Regions from separate parts of the Paenibacillus sp. S28 genome, predicted to be linked through region 3. Evidence: riboswitches for the same ligand, from Rfam matches in the RefSeq annotation. Region 3 holds a riboswitch; each other region holds the start of a gene.
What was found. A riboswitch is a leader RNA that binds a small molecule or an ion and turns the genes downstream of it on or off. The one in region 3 is predicted to bind cyclic di-AMP.
Positions count from the first base shown of each region.

Region 1: linked by a shared signal. The riboswitch ahead of IAE55_RS04075 (APC family permease) and the one ahead of IAE55_RS23010 (hypothetical protein) in region 3 are both predicted to bind cyclic di-AMP.
Region 2: linked by a shared signal. The riboswitch ahead of IAE55_RS10010 (alpha/beta fold hydrolase) and the one ahead of IAE55_RS23010 (hypothetical protein) in region 3 are both predicted to bind cyclic di-AMP.

Region 1 is NZ_JACVTM010000001.1:967,234-970,509, reverse strand. It holds gene IAE55_RS04075 (APC family permease) at 21-1,844, opposite strand; cyclic di-AMP (ydaO/yuaA leader) riboswitch at 1,980-2,143, opposite strand; gene IAE55_RS04070 (phosphotransferase enzyme family protein) at 2,349-3,276, opposite strand, start outside.
Region 2 is NZ_JACVTM010000003.1:305,927-309,202, forward strand. It holds gene IAE55_RS10005 (hypothetical protein) at 2-631, opposite strand; cyclic di-AMP (ydaO/yuaA leader) riboswitch at 1,116-1,303, shown strand; cyclic di-AMP (ydaO/yuaA leader) riboswitch at 1,391-1,555, shown strand; gene IAE55_RS10010 (alpha/beta fold hydrolase) at 1,739-2,554, shown strand; gene IAE55_RS10015 (SDR family NAD(P)-dependent oxidoreductase) at 2,717-3,276, opposite strand, start outside.
Region 3 is NZ_JACVTM010000010.1:180,250-183,525, forward strand. It holds tRNA gene IAE55_RS23000 (tRNA-Leu) at 197-279, shown strand; gene IAE55_RS23005 (glutathione peroxidase) at 353-847, opposite strand; cyclic di-AMP (ydaO/yuaA leader) riboswitch at 1,158-1,368, shown strand; cyclic di-AMP (ydaO/yuaA leader) riboswitch at 1,491-1,663, shown strand; gene IAE55_RS23010 (hypothetical protein) at 1,801-2,190, shown strand; gene kdpF (K(+)-transporting ATPase subunit F) at 2,332-2,409, shown strand; gene kdpA (potassium-transporting ATPase subunit KdpA) at 2,479-3,276, shown strand, end outside.

The sequences.
Region 1 (3,276 bases), on a different contig from region 3:
GGTTTGAACCATCTGAATCGCTATTTTTTTAAATGATACGGTACCGTCGTCACAACAACATCTTTGCGGAATAAAAGATAAGTCCGGATCATCAAACTCGTCTGGTTGTGCAGCAGATTGTGCCAGCTCCGCTTTGGAATAAACTGCGGAATGATCACCGTGACCTGGTAGTTGGATTCGCTGGCTTTCCGGTGCACCGTATCGATAAATTTGCTAAGCGGATGAATAATGCTCCGGTACGGAGAATGCAGTGTCACAAGGCGCACGTCAGGCCGCCATCTATGCCATTTTTCCTCAAACCGGTTCTCTTCTTCCCGTTCAAACGGAATATATACCGCAATGATCTGATCCGCCGCGAGCGACTGCGCATAATTCAGGGAATGCTCCACGACATGCGTAATGCCCGAAACGGGGAGAATGATCACATTGCCTTCAATCGGTACCGCCGGCTCACACGTCGACAGCCGCAGCTGCTCGCCAACCGCCTCATAATGCTTCTTGATCCGGTGGAACAGATACACGATCAGCGGCAAAAAGATCAGTACCGGCCAGATCTGCGCAAACTTGGTTGCGAAGAACATCACCGACACCGTGAAGCTGATCAACGCGCCAATCGTATTGATGACGAGCTTCGTTACCCAACCCTGCGGTTTTTCCCGGATCCACTTGACGATCATCCCCGTTTGCGAGAGCGTGAAAGGGATAAATACCCCTACCGCGTACAGTGGGATCAAATGTTCCGTCTGTCCGTGGAAGGCGACGATCAGCACGATAGACAGTAGCCCAAGGATGATGATTCCGTTCGAATATCCCAAACGGTCACCGCGGACAGTAAACATCCGGGGAATAAACCGGTCTTTGGCTAAATTGACCGCCAGCAGCGGAAACGCCGAATATCCGGTATTGGCCGCCAGGATCAAGATCAGTGCCGTCGTGCCCTGGATGAAAAAGTACATAAAATTCCGTCCGAACGTCTGATTGGCAATCTGGGATACGACCGTCTCCTGGGGATTTGGGGATATGCCCAAATAATAAGCAAGAAATACGATGCCCGAGAAGAGTACAGCCAGCAGAATCCCCATAGCCATCAAGGTTTTGGCCGCATTGTTCGGGGCCGGATCCTTGAAGTTCGGGATGGCGTTCGAGATCGCTTCGACCCCGGTCAGGGCGGAGCTGCCCGAGGCAAAAGCTTTTAAGAGCAGGAACAGGCTGATCCCCGCCACCGGCGTCCCGACCGGCGAATGCAAATGCGGTGAAACGTGGCCGGTCACGATGTTGTACATACCGACGCCGATCAAAATGAACAGCGCGAAGGCGAACAGATACACCGGATAAGCCAGGATGGAGGCCGACTCGGTGACGCCCCGCAAATTCAGAAGCGTAATGAGGATGACGAAGGTGACGGCAATCCCCACCGTATGCTCATGCAGCGCAGGAAACGCCGAAGTCAGCGCGTCCGTGCCAGCCGAAACGCTGACCGCAACAGTCAAAATGTAATCTACCAGCAGCGATCCGCCGGCCACCAGCCCGGGATAGATTCCCAGATTCTGTTTGGAGACGACGTAAGCACCGCCGCCATGCGGATAAGCGAAGATGATCTGCCGGTAGGATAAAATGAGTGCAGCCAGCAAAATCAGTACGCCGATTCCGATCGGTATCGAATACCAGAACGCCGCCGTGCTGACCGTGACCAGAACCAGCAAAATTTGCTCCGGCCCATACGCTACGGACGACAGCGCATCGGAGGATAGAATGGCCAAAGCTTTTTTCTTATTCAGTTTTTGTTCTCCCAATTCGGTAGACTTCAGCGGACGTCCGATCAGAAGTCTTTTCAATGCTGCCATAAAATGTTTGTCACCGCCAATGTTAGAGTTGGAATGCTCATGATGTACCCGTTAGACACGTGCTCAACCCTTTTTGGGCACAACAAAAAAAGCCGCAGGAAAGCTGGACCTTCCCGTGGCTTTACGCGCACGACAAATCCCTCTTTCATAACGCTTACGAGGTTAGCTGACGGATTCGGGACCGAAAGTATCCCTACACTCAATAAATGAACATCAAGTGATTCACCCCTGGGACGAAGGTTTAACTTCATCCCTTTGGTTCCCCCGCTCCTGATTTCAGAATTCAGCGATCAAGGAGTATTACGTTTCAGGTTCACAAGTTCACGATTACGAATTGAATCTTACTCCTTCCGGATGCCAGCTGTAAAGAAGCAAACGGTTTGAGATACGTATGAAAAAATTCAAAAGAACTTCATGTCAACGCTTACATTGGCGGCAATCTATTAATTTCTGGCTGTAGCTGTGCATATCGCTTGTTTACGCTATTAAATTCATATCGGGCTTCTAAATATTTCGATTCGCCGCATTCCTCAGCGAAGCCTCTACGGTATCCAGTCGGTTCAAGCAGTGATGACGGACCATTTCGAGGTCGTTATCCAGCTGATCCGGCTCCAGGTTGCGATGCAAAATATTCATACACCAATGGGTAAGGTTCCTCAAATGATGGCGGTATGCATAATAACGCAGTAAATCAAGGTTCAGCTCCATCTGTTGTCCTAGTTCCTGCTCATACCCTGTGAGAAAATGATCCAGTCCGTCCCCGATATACCCCACGATATCCAGCTCTGGTGGCGCAAGCATGGCCGCTTCCCAGTCCAGGACGACAAGCCTGCCGTCTGCGGTCTCCATCAGATTCCCTCCCCACAGATCACCGTGACAGAGCACATTGGGGGCCGGATCAAGCACGAGAGGTTCACGAACCTCTGTCATCTGGTGCAGCAGCTCGGTTATGCGCGTTTGCTGAGGGATAACAAGCTCACGCAGCAGCTGGCTAGCGGGGCTTGCACCGGGCTGAAGATGCTCAAGCTGCTGCAGGCATTGGGTCAAATGTTCGGAAAAGGAGACATCATATGTTTCACTCGAAAGGCTGGAAGCGGTAGTGAAGGGAGTTAACTGCCGAATCCGCGCAGCCAGCCGTCCAATACGCTCCAAGTTAGGCTTGGAAAACGGGTAAGCCTCAGCCCAGGTCTCCCCTTCTATAAATTGAAAGAGTACCGCGGTACAGCCGGAGAGGGAAAGCAGAAAAGCGCCGCTTGAGGTTCGGTACGGACAGGGCAGCTCCACAAATCGGCCGGTCTGATGCAATTCCCACATAAACGGCACATAACGGTTGCAGCGAAGGATGCCTTGGCGGTGGCTGTCATTGCCATGGTCAAACAGTTTCATATAGTATCGCATCCCGTTTTCTCCCACCACCCGGTAAGAATAGGCC
Region 2 (3,276 bases), on a different contig from region 3:
ATTATCCGGGGTGGCGGTTCTTTGTGCTGGCGCCGAACAGGGACAGATATGCCGAGGAGCGGCGGATCAAGGCGCGGGTATCCGTCGGGAACTCCGGGCCGAGCAGCGGGAGGCGGTTGACGGGAGCGTTCGCCTGGACTTCCGTATCAAGGTCAGCCGTCAGGCCGGAGATCGCAAGCGACGTTCCTCCCCCGATCCGCAACGATGCTGCGGCTCCTTTGGCGTAAGCCGTACGATTCAGCTCGAGAAGGCCGGCATCAAGGGATCTTCCCATGTGTTCGGCTGTTGTGCGCGCGGTATGCTGCTCCAGGCGTGATCTGACATCAAGCAGCGCCATCAGCGCGAGCGGGTATTGATTGTGGTCCGGCTGCTTCAGAATGTGCATGGCCGTCGCGGTGATGGCCTCTTCCAGCGTCAGGCCGCAAATATAACGCAGGCAGCAGCCCCACCGTACCAGGTCGAAGGCTTGCTTGCCTGAGCACAGCAGGCCCTCGGCAAGCCCTTCCTCTCCCGAGTAAGGCAGCTTTACAATGCCGATCCGGCAGTTTTCCAGCCAGCCCAGGCTGTGGTGCTGGTACCTTGGAAGATCGATTTCAAACAGTTCGATGGTGGAGATCAAAGCCCGGTTCATCGTGACATCCTCCTTGACCGTGATTTCATGGATACTCCCTGCCGTCTTGTTCCGGATCGTCACGGCCAGTAGGGTTCCATACATGTGTCCGATTGGTAAACTATCCGAATCATACGTCCAAGGGATATCTTTGGCAAGAAGACGAGGCGGATTTTTTTAGATCAAAACCAGCATCTTTCCAGTGCAAAGTCCAAAATTCCGGTAAAAAGCCGCTTTTTTTCAGCCTAGCGGCTTCAGCCCTACTCCGGCATTATTTTCCGATCCAATGGGCGGGTTCAGCCATTTGAATGGCTTCCCGCCTTCAGTTATCCAGCAAAGCTAAGGAAAGCGGTAGGAAAGGCCGTAAAACAATGATTCCTACGGATTAGGACCCGTTTTCCCATCAGATCCCCAAATAAAGCAGGGAATCGTATCGTTTCCCTGCTTTACAGTTCGCCGTCCCAGGCGTATATTCATTTCATCATCCAATAGAGTAAGATTTGCGACTTGATGAACGCTGAATTTTCCGATGAAAAGCGGGGGAACCAATCGCAGTCCTCGTCCCACGGAGCTTTATGCTGGGGCTTGCGGCTTGCAGGGGTGAATCGGAGGCAGGATAACGCCTGTTTCCGTAGGGCTACTCTCACGGCCCGAATCCGTCAGCTAACCTCGTAAGCGTAGTTGAGAGCGGAGGAAACTGTGATTTGACGAATCAACACAGGGTATCTGCTCTGTGTTTTTCTGTGCGCTCATTTTGAAGGATGAAGCGTGTACATGGAATATGTCTATTCGCTGAATTTCCGCCGGAGGGCGGAAAGCGGGGGAACCGGTCGTGTCTGCAGCATCCGCTGCGGCCATATGGGGTGAATCTCGAAAGTGATGAGTAGGGCTACTCTTGGGCCCGAATCCGTCAGCTAACCACGCAAGCGTGTTAAGAGAGGCAGCTGTTATTCATGCAGATGGCAAGGCTTATTCGGCCTTGGAGTTGGAAGCATGGAAGAGTGTCCTCTTTCCGGTGCTTCTTTTTTGTTGTTTAAACAAGGAGAAGCATCGATTCCCAAGCGGGCGGCGCCCGCGATTTTGCACAAACAGAGAAAACAGGTTATTTGGGAGAGAGGAGAACATGAAGTGCCTCAGATACAAGTAAACGGAACCACGTTATATTACGAAATTCACGGCAGCGGCACGCCCATTGTGTTCATTCACGGGCATTTGTCGTCCCATCATATGTTTGAGCCCCAGGTCGAATATTTCAGCAAGCGGGCAAAGGTGATTGTGCTGGATCTCCGGGGTTACGGCAATTCGGGGAAGCTTGACGTGGAGGTCGGGCACATTATGGAAACCCAATGCAGCGATCTGTGCGAGCTGCTCAATAAGCTGCATATTACGCAGGCGACGCTTGTCGGCTGTTCCAGCGGAAGCGTGCTCGCCCAGACGTTTGCCGCCCTTCATCCGGACCGTATCAGCGCCCTGGTACTCGTAGACAGCTACTTCGCGGGATGCTTCGGGAAAAAGAACCATTTGCTGAATATTTGCGAGGCGTGCAGCTGGCTTTCTTATTATTTGCCTGCAGAGTTTTTCCTCCGGTCGCTGCGGGTGACGTATAACCGGTGGAGACCGGTCTACAGCATCCTCCGCAAGGAGCTGTACCACAAGCGGCCGACAGAGTCGATCAAGCAGCGCATGGAGCTGCTGCGTATGGAGATGCCCGCCAATTTGGCGCGGCTGCCGATGCCTGTACTGTGCGTCGCAGGCAGCCAAAGCGAGTGGTTCGTCAAGCAAATGCAGCGGGCGGCCACCCTTTTCCGGCATGTGCAGCTGGCGACGATCGAGGATGCGATGTATCCGACCCATTTGTGCCAGCCCCATGCATTCAACCGCATGCTGCTGAACTTTTTGATGGACCAGCATATTTACCGGACTCGGGAAGCCTATGGAGGATAGCCCGCGGTCATGGGATTTGCCTCCTGGAAAGAAAACCGCATCTTGAATCGCACTGGCCTTCACTCAAACGATCTACTCGCTGTATTAGGCAGCAAGTTAACCGCCCGATAAGAAGGCGGTTAACTGAGCTCTAGCGAGTATTCGTTTTTTCAATGAGACTGATTATATTAAAAAGGGAGGGATGAACCGTCCATCAATATCGGTGAACCCGTATTCCTGGGCAAGATCACCAGCCTGTAGTACCAGTCCGTTTTTCAGTTTCACTTCATCATCCCCAGCTAGGGCTGACACCGCTCGCCCTACGTAATACGGCGACTCCGTGTGTTTCAGAGCATCAACCTCCTTCCAATGAGCTTCATCTGTACCGAAGTTCCTTAATACCAGTTCTGTTCTCATCCAGCCAGGGGAGACCGCTACCACGGTTATTTCAGTGCTTTTGAGATCATGAGCTAATCCGAGCACTGAGCGGTTAATGGTATTCTTGGCGAGGTCGTAATAGAAAGTTCCTAAATACTTATCCTGATCCTGAAATGTGGTATGTACGATCAATCCAGAATCAGCTTCCAGCATAAGCGGAATCGCATAATGGTTTGTCGCTATTTGTGGGCGTACTCCATTCTGAAACATCGCATCCCACATGTTCAGCGGATATTCCCAGAATGGTTTGGATTGTAAATTCACTTCCAAGTCATGCAGTCCCCAGACGTTATTCACTAGGATAT
Region 3 (3,276 bases):
AATCATCGAGCACTATTATTTGTAAGTTAATATTACATAAATATAATGATTTGTCAATGTTATGGCGACTTATTCAGTATATTCGTTGGTTTTTATGTTATATAATATTACATATATGATGTTCTAGTGCATTTCCCTTTACAATTCGGATGATTTTGTGTATAATAAAAAAGTTCGCTAAATGAACTTTGGATATGCGGTAGTGGTGGAATGGCAGACACGCTATCTTGAGGGGGTAGTGGGCGTACGCCCGTGGAGGTTCGAGTCCTCTCTACCGCATCTATGAACACAGAAAGAAGCTTCCTTGGAGAAATCCAGGGAAGCTTTTTTTGCTTTGTGGCATGTTGTGTCACTATTCGCTTTTTCGGGATGCAAGCAGCTTGCGGATGTCGTTTTCGATTTTGTCCGGTGTCGTTTTGGGCGCGTAACGCTTGATGACCCTGCCCTTGGAATCGACCAGGAACTTGGTAAAGTTCCACTTGACCGCTTTTGATCCGAGCACGCCCGGCGCTTCCCGGGTAAGATATTGAAACAGTGGATGGGCGTTGCTGCCCTTGACGTCGATCTTCTCAAACATCGGGAACGTGACCCCGTAATTCATCTGGCAGAATTCGCCGATCTCCTCGCTGGTACCTGGCTCCTGATTGGCAAACTGGTTGCTCGGAAAACCGAGAATTTGAAAATGATGGTCGCGGAACTCGTCGTACAGCTCCTGCAGCCCGCGAAACTGCGGCGTAAATCCGCATTTGCTGGCCGTGTTCACGATCAGCAGCACGTCACCTTCATATTCCTTTAACGATACCTCTTTGCCGCGCAGCGTGTTCACTTGAAAATCGTAGACGCTCACTGCCATCCTCCTCCTTTTGTGCTGCTATGAATCATCATCCAGCCGAAGCATTTACCAAGCGCACAATTTAATTTTAAACGATTGAACTGTAATGTCAATGCGGATATTCCTGCGAGCCAGTGTCCCTGAATGACCTGGTTTTCATAAATGCGCCAAATCGGGAGCATGGAAGAGGTAGAAGTCAAAAAGCCAAAATGTAAGCGCTAATAAGGTCCTGAATGTTCCAAAATTCGCGGTTCATGATTTTTAGACTGCCTTTACAGCTTGGAAGGAGCGGGTGTATGATTCAGAGCGTATTCAATACAGTTTCCATTACTAATCGCTGAGTTTCCGCAAAAAAGCGCGGAAATCGGGGGAACCAAACGCGTGCCATGGAGCAGCGAACCGGTGTGAGAGTCGGGGGTCTGCTGCCAGCCGCAGGGGTGAATCCCGGCTACGGATGCCATGGATCCGGCCGGGTAGAGCGACTCTCACCGCTCGAATCCGTCAGCTAACCTCGTAAGCGCCGTTTGAGAGAGGAATGATGAAACTTGCGACCCGAATAAACTTTCGGATCACAGGGGGATCAGCTGGCCTCTGTGTTTTTTTTACCCTTTTTTAGCTTACTGGAACAAAAGAGAGCATTCATCACAATCACATACACTTATCAATAACGCTTAATTCCGGCCGGAAACGGCCGGGAGCGGGGGAACCACAGCGGCCGCCTGGAACGGAAGCCGCCGGGGTGAATCTTTCCGGTACGGTAAGTACCGGAAGGTAGGGCGACTCTCACGCCCGAATCCGACAGCTAACCTCGTCAGCGTAACGGGAGAGGCAGCACTTGTCGTGCGCATGTTGAATATAGGACGATCCTATTTATATTCGTCCACATTCAAGAAGCCGCGGGAAAGGTCCTTCTTTCCCTGCGGCTTCTTTTGCGTATTCGCGGCTGCCGCACAGGAGGAGCCTTTGAAATGGACAACGTCGTCATTGTGACCGCGCCGAACGAGGCGGGACGCAATTTTATCAAGCTGCTGATGTATTGGAAGAGGCCCTTTGCCGTTCTGACCAACAGTGCCCGGGAGGAACGCCTCTTGAGAAAAATGGGGGTGCAGCGGATCATCCGGCTGAATACGAATCACGCGGAGGATTGGGTGGTTCCCGAAATAGAGGTCGGCAAAATCTTTCTGTTTGAAAGCAGCCTCAACCTGACCTGCCGCTATTTGCAAATCTGCCGTCCCTGGACGTCGGAACCGGTATATGTCATTACGCAGAGGGGCAGCTCACCCGGCATTTACCGGGGGCTTGGTGCAGATCACATCATTTATACCTTAAACGGCGAAGTCGGATTTTTACTGAAATAAAGATGATTCTAACCATGCAAAGGAGAGACCGGAAACGATGATGGATGTATATATGATACTTGCACTCGCTGCCACTTATGGCGTGTTCTTGTTATTTCTTCATTGGTGCGGCCGAGTGGTGGAAGAAGGGGGCAAAGACCAATGATTGTCGTTGGAGCATTCGCCGTGCTTGTCTTTATCTATTTGGTTTACGCCTTGATCCATCCGGAAAAATTTTGACCGGTATTTTAAATCTGTAAGCCTCAAGGGGCCAAAGCAGAACATGCTCGTAAGAGGGGGAAGCCAACCTTGGATATTTTGCAAATTTGTATCGTGATTTTCGTTCTCCTGCTGCTCGTGAAGCCGGTAGGCACTTACGTATATCATATGTTTTCCAATGAACCGAATCGGACGGACCGGATCTTTGGCGGCGTGGAAAGAGTTCTATACCGGATCATCGGGCTGAAGCAGCGGGGCAGCATGAATTGGAAAAAGTACGCGCTCAGCATGATCGCAACCAATATCTTTCTGGTAGCGATCAGCTATATATTGCTCCGAACGATGGGCGCCCTTCCGGGCAACCCGAGCGGCATCGGCAATATGGAGGCGAGTCTGTCCTTCAACACGGTCATCAGCTTTATGACGAACACGAACCTCCAGCATTACAGCGGAGAGAGCGGCATGTCTTATTTTGGCCAAATGATCGTCATCACGATGATGATGTTTACCTCGGCAGCCTCGGGCCTGGCTATCGCGATTGCTTTTATGCGCGGCATCACCCGCAGGGGTGAGGGGCTCGGGAACTTCTTCGAGGACTTTATCAAGGCGCATGTCCGCCTGTTCGTGCCGCTCGCCCTCATCGTGACCCTGGTGCTGGTCGGGCTCAAAGTGCCGCAGACGCTGGAGCCGCTGCGGGCCGTGCAAACGTTGGGAGGCGGCGTGCAGCAGATTCCGCTGGGTCCTGTAGCCTCGCTGGAATCGATCAAGCACCTCGGAACAAACGGGGGAGGTTTCTTCGGCGTCAACTCGGCCCATCCGTTCGAGAACCCGAGCCCGCTGACCAACGTGATCGAAATTCTCAGCATGTGGACGATTTCAGCGTCGCTG